Linked DNA regions of Prolixibacter sp. NT017. The protein of the gene in region 1 interacts with the protein of each later gene in a pairwise test. Links are inferred from orthologs where the notes say so. Each region holds a gene or a part of one and is shown on either strand. Other genes may lie near its edges.

Evidence for each region.
Region 2: the proteins of pepT (region 1) and pepE interact in binary tests that used the Escherichia coli proteins (3 or more experiments, as listed by UniProt). The link is inferred for Prolixibacter sp. NT017 from one-to-one orthologs.
Region 3: the proteins of pepT (region 1) and tpiA interact in binary tests that used the Escherichia coli proteins (3 or more experiments, as listed by UniProt). The link is inferred for Prolixibacter sp. NT017 from one-to-one orthologs.

The regions. Positions count from the first base shown.
Region 1 is NZ_BLAV01000001.1:2,642,751-2,645,809, forward strand. The notes cover bases 8-2,904. They hold pepT (peptidase T), read right to left. Parts: upstream 2,130-2,904; coding sequence 885-2,129; downstream 8-884. Other genes in these bases: GJU87_RS10835 (YhdH/YhfP family quinone oxidoreductase), read right to left, coding at 8-789; proS (proline--tRNA ligase), read right to left, coding at 2,311-2,904. Outside these bases: more of GJU87_RS10835, read right to left, coding at 1-7; more of proS, read right to left, coding at 2,905-3,059. UniProt on the Escherichia coli protein: Cleaves the N-terminal amino acid of tripeptides.
Region 2 is NZ_BLAV01000001.1:4,322,097-4,325,102, forward strand. Bases 19-2,862 are described here. They hold pepE (dipeptidase PepE), read right to left. Parts: upstream 1,874-2,862; coding sequence 1,163-1,873; downstream 19-1,162. Other genes in these bases: GJU87_RS17965 (ABC transporter permease), read left to right, coding at 19-77; GJU87_RS17970 (DNA-binding domain-containing protein), read left to right, coding at 357-1,064; GJU87_RS17980 (outer membrane beta-barrel protein), read right to left, coding at 1,982-2,791. Also shown: more of GJU87_RS17965, read left to right, coding at 1-18; GJU87_RS17985 (outer membrane beta-barrel protein), read right to left, coding at 2,889-3,006. UniProt on the Escherichia coli protein: Hydrolyzes dipeptides containing N-terminal aspartate residues. May play a role in allowing the cell to use peptide aspartate to spare carbon otherwise required for the synthesis of the aspartate family of amino acids.
Region 3 is NZ_BLAV01000001.1:3,130,105-3,133,106, reverse strand. The notes cover bases 101-2,940. They hold tpiA (triose-phosphate isomerase), read right to left. Parts: upstream 1,980-2,940; coding sequence 1,221-1,979; downstream 101-1,220. Other genes in these bases: GJU87_RS12930 (BT_3928 family protein), read right to left, coding at 2,079-2,940; GJU87_RS12940 (DUF5686 and carboxypeptidase regulatory-like domain-containing protein), read right to left, coding at 101-1,054. In the rest of the region: more of GJU87_RS12940, read right to left, coding at 1-100; more of GJU87_RS12930, read right to left, coding at 2,941-3,002. UniProt on the Escherichia coli protein: Involved in the gluconeogenesis. Catalyzes stereospecifically the conversion of dihydroxyacetone phosphate (DHAP) to D-glyceraldehyde-3-phosphate (G3P).

The DNA.
Region 1 (3,059 bases):
GAAGGGATAAACCGTTGTGTTCAACTCACCGGAACCGATATTTCCACAGGTCGTTACGTTCCCGCTGTATTTACAGGCTTTCAGCAACGTAGCCAGCGTATTTCCACCGACCACATCAACCGCACCGGCCCATTTCGGACGAAGGAGCGGCCGCCCGGACTGGTCATCTGTTTCCGATTTATCAATGTGCTGATGCGCTCCAAGCTTTTCAATCACTTCCCGGCTGTCGTCCAGATTCGAGGTGGCAGCGATGACTTCAAAACCTTCTTTTAACAGGATTTTTACTGCCAGACTTCCCACTCCGCCGGCAGCACCGGTCACTACAACCGGCCCCTGCGATGGTTTCTGGCCGGCGTCCAATAACCTTTTCACCGAAAGGGCAGCCGTCAACCCCGAAGTACCCAGCATCATGCTTTCGGCAAGTGACAATCCTTCGGGTAATGGCACAATCCAGTTGGCCGGCACGCGAATGTATTCCGCGAAAGCGCCATCGGTGTTCATTCCCAAATCGTAAGAAGTGACCGTCACTTCATCGCCTGGTTTGAACAACGGCGACGAACTCTCTTCCACTACTCCGGCTGCATCGATTCCCGGCGTATGCGGATAATTCTTGGTTACTCCGCGATTGCCCGATGCCGAAAGCGCGTCCTTGTAGTTAAGTCCGGCATACTTTACGCGGACGAGTACTTCTCCTTCCGGTAACTCACTGATGGAGCGATTTACCAGATTTCGGACAAACTCACCATTCTCCTCCGATACCCGGTAAGCCCTGAATGTTCTATCTGTCATTTTGTTGTTCCTTTCTTTATTCTCTATACCATGCTAACAAAAAAGAAAGCAGCCCCGTTCAGAGACTGCTTGTATTTTTTATGCTTAACGTAAAGTTACTTTTCCATCGCTGAAATTTTCTCAACGATTTTCAGAATCACGTGACAGGCCTTTTCCATCGACTGGGTCGGAATAAATTCAAACTTACCGTGGAAGTTATGTCCGCCGCCAAAGATATTAGGACAAGGTAGTCCCATAAATGAAAGGCGAGCACCGTCTGTTCCACCGCGAATCGGCTCAATCTTCGGTTCCACTCCTACTTCTTTCATCGCCTCTTCAGCCATATCGACAATATGCAGAACCGGCTCGACTCTTTCACGCATGTTGTAATACTGGTCTTTCAATTCCAGCTCAACGGTTCCTTCACCGAATTCTGCATTCACCTTGCGAACGATGTGTTCCATCTCGGTTTTGCGATCTTCGAAACGATCTTTCTTGAAATCACGGATGATATACTCGAGCTCTGTTCGCTCTACGCTTCCGTTAATCGACAACAGGTGATAGAAGCCTTCGTAACCTTCGGTATGTTCCGGCGTTTCATGGCGCGGCAGCATACTGATAAACTGGCTCGCAATACGCATTGAGTTCTTCATCTTGTGCTTGGCCGAACCGGGATGCACACTGATTCCGTGAACAATCACTTTGGCAAAAGCCGCGTTGAAATTCTCATATTGCAACTCCCCCAGCTCTCCTCCGTCCATGGTATAGGCAAAATCGGCACCGAATTTTTCCACATTGAAATAATCAGCTCCCTGACCAATTTCCTCATCCGGCGTAAAACCAACCCGCACTTTTCCGTGCTTGATTTCGGGATGATTTACCAGATATTCCATCGTGGTAACAATCTCGGCCAAACCGGCTTTATCATCGGCTCCCAGCAATGTTTTGCCATCGGTTACAATCAACCGTTGACCCAGATACTTCTTCAGGCCGGGGAATTTATCAGGCGACATAATAATCTTTTCGTCCTTGTTCAGGACAATGTCTCCTCCGTCGTAATTCTCAACAAATTGCGGATTCACATTTTTTCCTGAGAAATCGGGACTGGTATCCATGTGCGCAATGAAACCTACTGTTGGCACTTCCTTATCGATATTCGACGGAAGCGTTGCCATTACGTAGCCATTGTCATCCAGCTCCACATCTTCCAGCCCAATGCTTTTCAATTCTTCGGCCAACTTCTGTGCAAACGTAATTTGCCCGGGTGTACTGGGCGTCAATCCGGTCTTGGAATCGGACTGAGTATTTATCTTTACATAACCGATAAAACGGTCGACAACCTGGTTTTCCATTTTTATCATCAAATTTGCAGATTTAAGAGTCCGAATATAGCGATTTTTGCCGAGAGAGAAGTGCAGAAAATCACTGTAAAGTGGTGAAGGTGATGAATCTCATTATTTCTCAACCGGAGGGAAAAAACGTACATAAAAAGAGGGAATTGCCGAAGCAACTCCCTCTTTTTAATATGATTGTGCGACTAACTTAATAAGCCAGTGCAAACAAGACTCTTCTCTTCGAAGGTTTACCGGTTACCATGCAAACGCCTTCTTCCTCCTCACCCTCGAACGGGATGCACCGAATCGTTGCTTTGGTCTCCTCTTTAATCCGGGTCTCCGTCTCCGAAGTACCGTCCCAGTGCGCCAGAATAAAACCGCCTTTGGTGTTCAGTACTTCTTTGAACTCCTCGTAGGTGTCTACCTTCACAGTACTTTCTTCACGGAATTTCCAGGCTTTCCGGTAGATGTTATTCTGGATTTCAACCAACAGGTCGTCCACATACTGGTCAATATCCTCGAGCGACTGAACCGATTTCTCCAGCGTATCGCGACGAGCTACCTCGACGGTTCCGTTCTCCAAATCACGGGGACCAATAGCCAGGCGAACCGGAACACCTTTCAATTCATACTCGGCAAATTTCCATCCCGGGCGCTGTGTATCGCGATTATCATACTTAACGCTAATGCCGCGTGCCTGAAGTTTGGTAATAATTTCATCTACCTTCTCCGATACTTCAGCCAACTGTTCTGTTTTCCTGTAAATAGGAACAATCACCACCTGGAATGGAGCCAGCTTCGGAGGCAATACCAAACCGTTGTTGTCGGAGTGAGCCATGATCAGTGCGCCCATCAAACGGGTAGAAACCCCCCATGACGTCGCCCACACATAATCGAGCTTTCCTTCTTTACTGGTGAACTGAACATCAAACGCTTTCGCAAAATTCTGTCCCAGAA
Region 2 (3,006 bases), 1.7 Mb from region 1 along the record:
TTGCCGTGGCCGCCGTTAGCTGGCAAAGCTACAAAGCCGCCAACCGGAATCCGGTAGAGGTGTTGAAAGATGAATAAAACCAAAAGGAGTTTTAGCTGATAAATGCTGCATTGGGGCGGCTGATGTTGCTCTTATCAATGCCATAACCTGTTCAAGGCCCGGAGTGGAAGCTTTTCTACCCCGGGCTTTCCTTTTCAGGCATATTGTCATCCCTCACAATATTACCTTCTGTTATATTGGTTTGCATTATAGTTATTATTCTATTCATATTATATATATGATTCTATTTGTATTATATATTTAATTTGATTAATATTATATATATAATATGAACTAATTAGATAGAAGGAGAAACGATGGCCATTACGTATGCTTTATATCCGAATCCGGTAATAACAGGAAAGGAAACCTTCAGGGCTCTCATCAAAAATCGCCGGAAGTATAACCTGGAAGACATCGAGAGAAATATGATTCAGCGGCATTCCGGTATTTCTCCGGGCGCTATTCAGGCAGTACTTGCACTTTTTATGGAAGAAGTGGAGAATGTACTGGCCGAAGGAGGGGTTGTATCTACTCCCCTTTTTCATGCACAGTGCAGCATAAAGGGCAACTTTGACGGACCTGCAGATATCTTCTCAAACCAACGCCATACCATTAACGTAAAAATCAGGCCGGGAAGCCAACTGAAAGAGGTACCTAAAAAAGTACATACCCACAAGGTCTCCCCCGGTCATCCAGGCCCCGAACCCGAGCAATTTACCGACGCAAGCAGCGGCATCGTCAACGGGAAAGCCACCACGGGCGGACCGGCGATTATCGGGGGACGGTACCTGCAATTCGATGCCGACGCCCGGGACGAAGGTATTTTTTTCATCGGTGAAGACAATCATAGCTATCAGGTGGAAACGCTTTACCGAAACAGCTTCTCCCAGTTGCTTTTCCTAATTCCGGAAGCGCTTACCGCCGGCGAATACAGAATTGAAGTACGCAGCCGGATGAAAACCCGTTCGTTACGCACCGGGGTTCTAGGCTCGGTAATTATTGCAGGCGAACCAACAAGTTGAAATCCCCGGTACCGGTACCGGGAATAAAAAAGAACCTGCCGGAAACGGGTGAAAGTGCCCCGTTAACAGGTTCATTCACACGTTACCGACATGCAGAATTAATTCTTTAGCAGGAAGTTGAAATTGTCTTCACTACTTAATTCCAGTGGCTTTTGGTCCTTTTTGAAAATCCGTGCCTTGAGGTTTCCAATCAGCGAAAGCTTCCCATCGTCGTATTTCAGCATGGTTCCTTCGCGTAAGCCCACCACATAGGTATCGGGATTGATTTCCAAAAATTCTTCGACGCGTTGCTCGCGGGTTTCACCGGCATGTCCATCCGGATTCTTATCCTGGTAATGAGGATTGATCTGGAACGGAACCAACTTCAGGCAGTCAAATCCCAGAGGATCGATGATGGGCATATCGTTGGTGGTGCGCAGGGTGGGACAAGCCACATTGGAACCGGCACTCCAGCCAATGTAAGGCATACCATTGGCCACTCGTTTGGCAATCGGCTTCATCAGGTTGTTGTCGTGCAGCATCCGCACTAATTGCCAGGTGTTTCCGCCCCCCACCACAATGGCCTCGGCCTCTTCAACCGCTTTTACCGGATCGTCGTAATGATGGATTCCACGCACGTGGTGCCCGATTTCAGCAAAACGCTGCTCTACTTTCGCTTCGTAATCATCGAATGAAAACGTTACCGCTGCGTAAGGAATGAAGAGTGCTTTTACGGGTTTATCGCCAAGAAATTTTTTGATTTCATGTTTGGGGTAATCGAGGTATGGCTCTCCCGCCATCGTCGAGTTACTGATGAGTAAAAGTTGCATAGCTTTATTGATTCGATTTATTTTTTCCGGAACGCAATTAAGTCAAATTCAGGGAATGAAAAAAGAAGGAATCACAGGATTATGGTCGAATTATTCGGCTAAACCGAACTAAAAACTAACCAGGGTGATGCCCGCCGTAAACGGATAGAGCACCGGGCCGTGACCTTCTTTGAAAAAAGGAACAGGAGAGTACTCTGCAAATACGTTAAACCATTTATATCCCATACGCACCGTGTAGCTGTAGCGATAATCGTTCAGGTACAACTCGTCGCGGAACTTCACCTTTTCGCTAATGCCTGCCTGGTGGTACTTGATTTTCGTGTGACTTCCCAGTTTGTAACCGAAAACCACACCTCCTGATATGAAGAACCGTCGCTGGAAATGCCCCACGGGAATCTGAAATTCCAACAATAGCGGAATTCTGCCGTAAAATGTGCTGAGTTTGGATTTCTTCATCTCTTCGTAGTCGGGATAAACCGGGTGGATTATGCCATTATCGTCCGCTTCGATGGTCACCTCCGGATTGAAACGATAATCGTCGAAGCACAATCCCAGGCCGGTTACCAGACCAATGGCATCGTGATAGCGCTGCAAACCGATACTCTTCTGCCAAAAGTTAACCTGGTAGGAAAACGAACGCCAGATTTTCAAATTCATAAATCCATCCTGTGAGGGAGGATAAGCTGAATAATCCTTTTGCAGAAAGGAGTTAATCCCCAGGTGGAAACCGCTCCAGTGACCGGAAAAATTACGGTCCCAGAAACTTTTGTACTCATCCTGGTTTCCCATAAAATCATTAATGGAGACAGCGTGCCGAGACTTAGCCGGTACAATCGTGACCGTATCGTTTTGTTGCGCAAAAACGACCGGTGAAAACAACAACGCTGCTATTGTGACTATCAGGTATTTTCTTGTCATGGACCGAGGTTTGTACAAATTTAACTGAAAAAGCAGCAGAAAAAAAATGGGCCGGAAGCAATCCGGCCCAGAGTCTATGATGTTTCTATATCTTTTATTACCAGTTTACCAGTCCCAAGCCAACGGTGAAGGGATACATTTCCGGTCCGCGTCCACTCTCGTAGAAAGGCGTAAAATAGTAAGTGGCAAACAGGTTAATTCCCTTGTAACCGATT
Region 3 (3,002 bases), 490 kb from region 1 along the record:
TGAGCCGCGGATTCAAAACAACGTCGCGGTATTTTACCGAACCGCCGAAATGAACACTGCCTTTTACACCCAAAACGCCGCCTTCGAAAGCATAATTGTGACCTACCGGCATCCATACACCCGGTTTTACCTCGTCGAAAACCTGACGGACATTCACTTCACCGAAAGGCGTATCGAAATTCAAATCGGCGCTGTGAAGGCACCACAAGCCATCGATGATGTAGATGTACCCTGAAAAAAGTTGCTTACTACGCCGGCGCGGAATGACTTTAATTTTGTCGATGGTATAATCGCCTTCGTAACTAAATCCTTCGTAAACGTATTTGTAGTGGTTAAAGGCGTTGCGTCCCAATGGCGAAATCAGGATATCGATATTGTCATCGTACAGGCTGGCAGCAAAAAATTTCATGACCGGAAAATCGACAATGTCCGGAAAGGTCGAGTTGACCGACTTAATCACCTGTTTGTAATGGTCGGGTGCATCGAAGGTAATGGTGCTGTATGTTTCGTCGACGAACGTGTCGCCCGACTTCACTTCCACTTTTTGTTTGCGCAGTTGATTACGGATAATTCGCGATACCTTTTGAAAATGGACAGTACCTCTCAGGTAAACATCGGCTTTGTACGATTCGACCTGGTTTTTGTGGAAGTTGGACAGCCCGATAACATGTCGCATAATCGAATAAGCCGGGTCTTCGCCATTACCATAAACCCTGATTTCTCGGAGTTGATGAACCTGGTCGACCATGGTGATATCTTTTGTAACCGGCTTCGTGTTGACCTTCACTTTGATATTTTGTGGCGCATATCCCAGGCTTCGGTATATAACGGTATAGGTTCCTTCCGGCACATCGATGCCGTATTTCCCATTGACATTGCTGGTCGTTCCCTGCGAAAGCTCCTTGATAAAAACGGTAGCATAGGGAATAGGCGCTCCTTTCTCGTCGGTGATTTTTCCTTTCAGTTGTTGTGAATTAGCTATATCTGGCAGAAAAAGAATAACCGAGAACAGAAGCAGACGAATAAATGTTGGTATGAAAACAGGTTTGCTCATAAGCTCATATATCTACTTAGATGCAATTTAATAGCTATTCGTTGAATAATAACAATTCATTAGCCAAAATGCTCATAAAATAAAAAAGGCGACCGAAACATATGTTTCAATCACCGTTATATCCTGAAGAAAAATCAGTTACGACAATTATCGCAGCTGTTATTTCTTAATATGCATTGATAATTCCGAGGAATTCTTCAGCTTTCAGCGAAGCACCGCCAATCAAACCACCGTCGATGTCAGGCTGAGAGAAGAGTTCAGGAGCGTTGCTTGCTTTGCATGAACCACCGTAAAGGATAGAAATTTCTTCAGCAACATCTTTACCGAATTTGTCAGCAATAAGGCTGCGAATATAAGCCAGCATATCCTGTGCCTGCTCGGTTGAAGCCGTTTTTCCGGTACCGATAGCCCAGATAGGTTCGTAAGCGATAACCAGTTTTTTGAATTCGTCAACCGGAAGTTGGAAGACGGTTTCATCCAGCTGTTTTTTCACGAAATCGTTCTCCTTTTCAGCTTCGCGGATTTCCAGCGGCTCACCGCAGCAATAAATCGGAGTCAAACCATTTTCCAGTGTCAGCGCTACTTTTTTGTTGAGAATTTCACTGGTTTCGTTGTAATATTCACGACGCTCGGAGTGTCCGAGAATCACGTAAGTTGCACCGGTTGATTTTACCATTTCTGCAGAAACCTCTCCCGTGAAGGCACCTTTGGCTTCGGCTGCGCAGTTTTGTGCAGAAACGCCAACGCGGCTGGCATCAACACTTTCAACAACTTTGGTAAGATGGGTAAAGGGAGTTCCCAATACAACTACTACATCTTTATCGCCTTTGCTAACGACCAGTTCGTTAACGGCTTTGGCCAGTTCAACACCTTCTTGCAGGTTGGTATTACATTTCCAGTTTCCGGCTACAATCTTCTTTCTCATTGTGGTTTTATTTAAAATGATGAATGGTTGCTATTCAGTTTATTAAACTGACGACAAAGATAAAAACATCCCGTCGAAGTTGAAAATACCTGAAACGGCTTAGTTCTTATTTAACTTTTTATTCATTTCCGGTAGAATATCTTTCCTGAAGGCAACAGAATCGGGGATGTCGTTGTAATGCCACTTGCCCAGAATGGTTCCTTTGTACGTCAGGATGAGTCCCGGGTTGGAACGAATCATGGTTTTGAGGGTAATTTCATCGGTTGAGAGGAACGGATAGGGAGCCTGGGTTTTTCCGATAAAAGCCTGTTGTTCGCTTTCCAGCGAAGCGGTAAGGCAAATAAAGTTGTATCCTTTTGCTTCTGCCCATTTCGCCAATACATTGATGCGTTCCTGATTTTTGGTCGACGATTTTTGCAGGTCGTATGCTACCAGCATAAAAGTGTAGTTGTCGTCTTTCAGAAAGTAATCGGTTACGTCGTCGCCCTGTGGTGTTTGAATCGAAAAGTCGTGAATGGGCGGAACGTATCCTCTTTTCACCAGAACCGGTTGGTCCATTGATTGAAATTCCCACGTAAGTGAATCGCGCCACGGAATATTTTTCTCCGAGAACTTTTTGACTTCACCGGTCTTCTTATTCTTGTAGTAGAAGTTGTTTTCGTAAACATCGTGCGGCGCATCCGGCGGAATTTCCATGGCTTTTGAAATATTTACACCCACCTTGTACGGTCTGAAATCGATAATCGGCAAGTGATTGTACGACCAGGTGACCAAAACGATATAAGTAAGGATAAGCCCGGAGAAAATTACCCGGCCCGGTTTTCTTTTTACCGGGTGGTCAGCTTTCCGCCTTCCGTCGAAGAGAATAATCGCCAGGGTGATAAGGATAATATTTTTATAAAACGTTTGCCAGTTGGTTATCACGAGTGCGTCGCCGAAGCAGCCGCAATCGGTTACCGGGTTGGTTAACGCCAGATAAAGGGTCAGCGGCGTGAAAAAGCTCATAAAGATAAGCGCCAGCCA